DNA from 2 places in the Paenibacillus sp. FSL R7-0340 genome. Region 1 is predicted to be linked to the other one. Evidence: riboswitches for the same ligand, from Rfam matches in the RefSeq annotation. Region 1 holds a riboswitch; the other holds the start of a gene.
The links. A riboswitch is a leader RNA that binds a small molecule or an ion and turns the genes downstream of it on or off. The one in region 1 is predicted to bind cyclic di-GMP.
Positions count from the first base shown of each region.

Region 2: another riboswitch for cyclic di-GMP. It lies ahead of MKX59_RS21750 (glycosyl hydrolase); the one in region 1 lies ahead of MKX59_RS23025 (collagen binding domain-containing protein).

Region 1 is NZ_JBBOBY010000002.1:31,785-35,210, forward strand. It holds gene MKX59_RS23025 (collagen binding domain-containing protein) at 1-2,017, opposite strand, end outside; cyclic di-GMP riboswitch class I at 2,211-2,291, opposite strand; gene MKX59_RS23030 (AraC family transcriptional regulator) at 2,342-3,223, opposite strand.
Region 2 is NZ_JBBOBY010000001.1:4,851,183-4,854,608, reverse strand. It holds gene MKX59_RS21755 (sugar phosphate nucleotidyltransferase) at 1-882, shown strand, start outside; cyclic di-GMP riboswitch class I at 1,038-1,118, shown strand; gene MKX59_RS21750 (glycosyl hydrolase) at 1,132-2,706, shown strand; gene MKX59_RS21745 (hypothetical protein) at 2,755-3,426, shown strand, end outside.

The DNA.
Region 1 (3,426 bases):
CCGCGTGATTCAGGATCTTGCGATTGTAGTTAGCTTTAATGTCCCAGGTAATGAGCTTGGAGGTTGCATTATAGCTTCCTTGCTTGGCACCGTTTCGTTGTGTCATAAAGTCCGGCCAGATCGGGCACTCCACTCCTTGCGATGATCTTTCTCCGTCTTCAAACTGGTATTCTATATGGGATTTATTACGAAACTCGGGCTTCGTCGTATCCGTTTTCCAGTCATTATTATAGGTGGTTGAATACTTGATTGTATAAGCCTTCTGAATGGCTTTATGAAAAATGAGCGTAAATCCTTGTTTATAGTCCTGTGATAGCGGAACCAGCTCATAATCCGTGGGCGCACGTAGCTCCGTTGTTCCGTCAACACTTTGAATTTTCAGGGTGTCCGGTAACAAAGCCAAGCCCCCGTTTGGAAACACATCCTGAATGACAATATTTTTCATGATGTACAAGTCTGTATTGATGGTAATCACCCAAGGTATGATTTTGGTGTTGTAATTGGGTGTGTCATACATTTTAGTCATAACTCCGCTTATGATTTCCGTCGATACAATCTTCTGCGTTCCATCCGAGGTTATGATGTTTATAACTTTTCCATTATCATAGACACGGCCTCTGGCTTGAGTCTGGTATCGGATGGTATAGGCTGAATCTACGTCGAAGTTGAATTGAAGTTTGAAGCCGTTGCGGTCCGGATAATCAACTGGGATGACAGTATACGCCCACGATGGGAGCTCCTCCAGTGTGTTTCCCTTAAATACTTTCAAAGAACCGGGCAGCAATTCTTGAGTTTTATTGAAATGATCAATTAAAAGAGCTTTGGCTTCGGGGATTTTTGTCTCGCTGAAGTTATATCTTATGGCCCACGAGAGTGTTTGTGTGGCATGATCATATTTTTCAACCTTTTTGGACAAAAATTCACCACGTTCCACCTGAACAGTAGCGGTAGCAACAACGTTCTCTATCGCATCTCCTGAAAGCGTTGCTGTGTTGGAGAAACGAGTTTTATCGCCAATAATACGCGTGGAATATTGAATCTGATAGGCCGTGTTAATGCTATCGTCTTGAAAACGAATCACAAACCCTGTCCCGGCTTGATCTGCTTCAATGGCATATTCACTTGCATTCACTAGGTCTCGAACAACGGTCGAGCCGTCGATATTGACTTGTAGATGATAGAGCCGGATAGAGTCTCTTCTGAGTTCCAGCCCTGAAGGAATTGGATCGGTGATGAGGGCATGCTTTACGGTGTTTAGTTGTTTGTTCACATCAATGGTCCAGTCGATCTGATTGGTGCCCTCTATTTTCCCTTGTTTGCTTAGGGTTGGCCCTGACTGGGGTTTTACATTCACGATGACCGTTTGTACCCCGCCTTTGATCGGAATCGCAATGATGATCTCTGTACTGCCTTTCACCGTTTCTTTCGTAAACTCGGTTTTAACTTGTAGTTTGCCGCTGACATTGGAGTGATTCTCTACATATTGGTTAAAGGTCATGATAACCTTGCCCTGACGATCTACTGTGAAGTATCCCACGGTTCCATCGGTAGTGACTAACGGAGATGAGATATCAGTGTAGATGACAAACTGTTCTGGTAAATGAAAGGTGAAGGTGTCCCCTGACTTATAGGTATTGTCAGGAAGCTCCCATTCATATCCTAGTTGGATGGCTGATCCGATGTCGAATTGGCTGCCGGGACTATATACCGCATCAATGACACGCCCTGTTTCGTCGGTCAGGTTCAACTTCGTTAGTATGCTCTGCGGAGCTGCATCATGTTGAGACTTTGAACTGACTGCTCCTTGAACGAAGGGGACCGTGTTTGAAGGAATCTCCCCAGGAGGTTCAAGGTTTGGGACAACGTATACAGCATCTGTAACGGTAGGTGTAGGATCAGATACAGCACTCTGCGGCAGTTCTGGGGCTGGAGCATCTGCGTAAGCCAGCGTTGCGCTGAAAAAGCTTTGGACAATGAGCAATAAGGCAATGATCATTACATTTATTTTTGTTCTCATGCTCCAAGTGATTCTCCTATTCATCGTAATATGGCAATGCTTCGTTCGAAATTAGTATATTCAGCATGCTAGGCAGACATGACTATCCCAATAGAAAAAAAGCCCTGATCATAGCGATCAGGGCTTTCTTCGAGAGAGGCATAGCAATTTGTGATGGATCTATGTAAAAAAGACATAATAAAAAGCTCGTTCATCTGGTAGCTGGCTGCCATCCGGATAGGAAGGCCCTATAGTTTTGCGTCACTGCCTTTCGACAGTTTTGCCATTAACTTGAATAGCTTGTGCGTCTATCATCTATCAAACTGATTTCATGTAACCTCTCATTTACAACTTGGAACGGTTCCCCCATTTTTTGCGGAAGGAATGAGGTGTTTCTCCTACATGCTCCTTGAATAGGTTAATAAAATGGCTCGTATTGGGAATCCCTACGTACCTTGCGATATCCACAATGGACATGTCACTGGTTTTAAGCCAGCTTTGAGCGGCTGTGATACGGACATTAATGAGATAATCAATCGGAGAGAAACCGATCTGCTTTTTGAAATTTTTAGCCAGATTAAACTTGTTTAATTCAAACATGTCTGCCAGCGAGTCCAGTGTTATTCGCTCACAGTAGGACTGATCCAAATATTGCTGTACCCGGCGTACTTCGCTGAGGGTTTCAGCATTCACATGCGGATGATCATAGGGATGTTGCAAAATGCACATTAGTATTTCACCAATGAGCCTGGACGTTAGCAGCTCAGCGGAAAGACTTCTGTCAGACTGCCCGCAAATCAGAGCATGGAGCTTATCCAATATAATATGCGGATTATGCATGGAAATGACCGGTTTATTATGCTTGGCAAATTGTTCGTAAAAATTTTCGATCAGGTTGCCATACAGGTACAGGCTGATATACTCCCAGGATTCATGACCGGAGGTGCTGTATTGAACATATTCCTCGCAATTAATAAAGAACAAATCTTGAGGTTTTATGATATATTTCTTGTCCCGGTACAGTAATTCTCCCTTACCAGACAACGTAAAGACAAGCAAAAAAGAGGCAAGTTCTTTCCTTTCCATCGTAAAAGCAGAATTTTTTTGAAAGTAGCCTAATTCCTGGATATATAAAAGGGATTGCTTGGCAAAAGCGGAGGGAGTGCGTACAATTACGACCGGATCGCCATTCCAGAGGCCCACGTTGTTTTTTTGGTCTGTTGTCATATTCAATTCCTTTACAAAAAAGCAATTTTATCTAGCATATCTTGGTTTGATTTACCAATATATAATGGCTGATTAAACATGATTTCCTATTTATAAAAGTTTATTTTATCACAACAAATATGTCTATATATCAAATTATGTGTGTGAGCTTTATGGGAGTCTCGCTTTTTATGGATATTTAATCTGATAATCCATATGAAAAA
Region 2 (3,426 bases), on a different contig from region 1:
ACTCAAGGTAGCACAGGCTACCGTGAAGTGAGCCATTTTCAAGAGAAACCCGACCGGGAGCAGGCGGAGCGTCTGATTGAACGCAATGCTCTATGGAACTGCGGGGTTTTTGCATTCAAATTAAGTTATTTGCTGGATATCTTGGCATCCAAGGGGTTGCCGCTTAATTATGAAGAAATGCAAAAGCAATACGCATCTCTGGAAAAAATCAGCTTTGACTATGAAGTAGTCGAGAAGGAAAAGGACATCGTAGTTCTTCCGTATGATGGTTTTTGGAAGGATTTGGGTACCTGGAATACGCTCACAGAAGAAATGTCTAATCAACAAGTGGGCAGAGGTGTAGTAACGGAGGATTGCGTCAATACGAGCCTTATTAACGAGTTAGACATTCCTGTGGCGATCATTGGAACGAATGATCTGATCGTAGCCGCTAGCCCGGATGGCATTCTTGTGACCAATAAGGCAGAAAGTCCTCGTATTAAGGAAGTGCTCAAGGCTCATGATCAGCGTCCAATGTATGAAGAACGTCGTTGGGGACAGTATCGGGTTGTGGATTATGTCAAGTATGACGAGGGTAACGAGGTATTGACCAAACGAATCCGCGTACGGAAAGGCAAAAATATCAGCTACCAGCTTCATTTCAAACGAAGTGAAATCTGGACCATTATTAGCGGTGAAGCGGAAATTATTTTGAATGAGAAGCTGCACAAAGTGAAGGCTGGTGACGTAGTACGTATCCCTGAAGGGACGAAGCATAGCATTTTGGCAGTGACCGATGTGGATTTTATTGAGGTGCAGACTGGCTCTGAGTTGGTTGAAGAGGATATTGTCCGCTTTTGTATGGATTGGAATGAAATTTCCCGTCACCAATTTATCTCCTAATTATTTTCGTAAAAACGAAAAAAAGACGAATTCATGAAAATTCATAGCCTAAACTGTCGAAATTGGGCGAAAACCTGTAAATTCATGAACATGACCTATTAAATTTTGGTAAAAAAAAGTCGATACTTAGGGTAAGAAGGAATCCAAACTCCTTCCAACGATAAACGCAGCCCTGTCGAAAGGCAGGTACGCAAAGCTAAAGGGCCTTCCACAAGGATGGCAGCCTGGCTACCGAAAGGAAGAGCGAAAGTGAGATTCAATTTTATTCCTCTGTATCGACTGATACGTCATGTACTCCCCGTTGTTATGCTTTTTTCATTGTTGCCCGTCGGTTTTGGAGATTCTCTGTCGGTGGCGAATGCCGCTTCATTACAACCTGTTAATTCGGACGCTTCTACTCAGGCCCGTGAACTATACAATTATTTACTCAACATCTCAGGGAAAAAAATAGTCACCGGTCAGCATGATTATTTGGAAAGTCCAGATGAATTAAGTAACAAGGTCCAAAAAATCAGTCAGGCATATGTTGGTGTACACGGCTATGAGATGGGAGCTATCTCTGGTCAATCTGACGCTACGGAAGCAGCACAACGTAAAAATGTCGTCGATAGTGCTATCCGTTGGGACAGATCCGGTGGTATTGTGACGATGACTTTTCATGAAGCGCTACCAGGTAGGCCACTGACTTGGGCCAATGTACAGGCGAAAGTAAGTCAGGCAGAGTTCAACAAATACGTGACTCCAGGTACTGCGCAGTATAACCTCCTCATTGCCGATCTGGATAAGGTCGCTGTATCGTTAAAGCAGCTTCGTGATGCAGGGGTTCCGGTTTTGTGGAGACCTTACCACGAAATGAATGGTGACTGGTTCTGGTGGGGAAACAAAAATAATTTCAATCAGCTATGGAATATCATGTACGACCGTTTTACAAACACACATCAATTGAACAATCTGCTGTGGGTATGGAGTCCGAATGCTCCCAATTCGTATACCGTCCCATATACCCCGAAATACCCGGGGGATGACAAAGTGGACATTTTGGCAGTAGACATTTACAACAATGATTTTAAGCAAAGTCATTACGAAGGTCTGCTCGGGTTGGCACGGAATAAGCCGATTGCCATTGGGGAGCACGGTGAGATGCCTAGTTCTGAGGTATTGCAGGCTCAACCTAAATGGGTATATTCCATGACTTGGGGCAAGATGCTGACTGAGAATAACACAACAAATCAAATTCAGGATTATATGAATGATTCGAAGAGTTTGACGCGGGATGATGTGAAAAATGGGCTGGCAGCAATCGAACAACCTGGGACAGACGTACCGACCTTACCGGACGAGGGACAAAGTGAGCCTATCCCGGCTCCGACTCCTCCTTCCGTTCCTGATGTGGTATATGTGAACGGGCTGCAGGGCGAATATTTTAACAATATGAATTTGAGCGGAAGTCCTGCTTTGATCCGTACAGATAGCAAGCTGGACTACAACTGGCGTGCCAATGCAGCTGATCCAAAGGTGAATGCCGATCAGTTCTCGGTTCGCTGGACGGGTAAAATCAAACCGCAATATAGCGAGACCTATACGTTCACAACGATATCTGATGACGGTATCCGTGTATGGGTAGATGGCAAGTTGGTTATTGACAGCTGGTTCAAACAAAGCTGGACAGAGCGTAAAGGCAGTATTACTTTGGAAGCAGGCAAAATGGTAGATTTAAAAGTGGAATACTATGATGAAAAAGGCGACGCGATGGCACGTCTAATGTGGGAAAGTCAGCATGAAGCGAAAGCGGTGATTCCCGGAAACGCTTTGTTTCTTCCTTGATTGATACTCTTTCCCGGTCAAAAAATTTGAGGAGAGAGGGTGGATCATATGATAAAAAAATGGTTATCCCATAGGTATTCAGTAGTTTTATCTGGACTACTAGCGGTCGTAGCTATAGCGATGATCGCTTGGTTTATATACACGCCTTCAAGAAGCGCAGAATTGCAGACGGATAAAGTAGCGGCTGCCAGTCCAGTATGGAAGCTGGGTCAGAGGGATGACTCTTCAGCGGAATTCAAAGGTGTGGTCGGTAGGGATAATATCGATATTTCTACAGCAGCTGCCTCTACCGAATCGTCTGCTAAAGGATCATTGTCAGCATTGTCGGAAGCAGAGAGTACAACAGTTCCGGTATTGCTCAGCAGTGGAGATATTCCTCCCGGTTTGAATGCGTCCACGAACCCTGAACTGACACTCCAGTATAAGCTGAATCAGATTCCTCCCAATGGTATGATATTCCGTGTTCGGATTTTGGATGCGGGCAAAGCAGTCCCGCAAATGGCTGTATTTTCAAATCATCAGCTGTCCGGTATTATTCAGATTGCCGGGGTTTCCGGTACTGGGAGTGCTTATAATTTCAAAAACAACTACGAGCTGTATATACCCAAAGAGCAATTGCAAAGCGGTGTTAACGTACTCAAGCTAAAGACAGCGCGCTGCCTATACTGCTCCTCTGCAGAAGATAAAAATGTGTGGTGGACTTGGGATGACTTGAGCTTG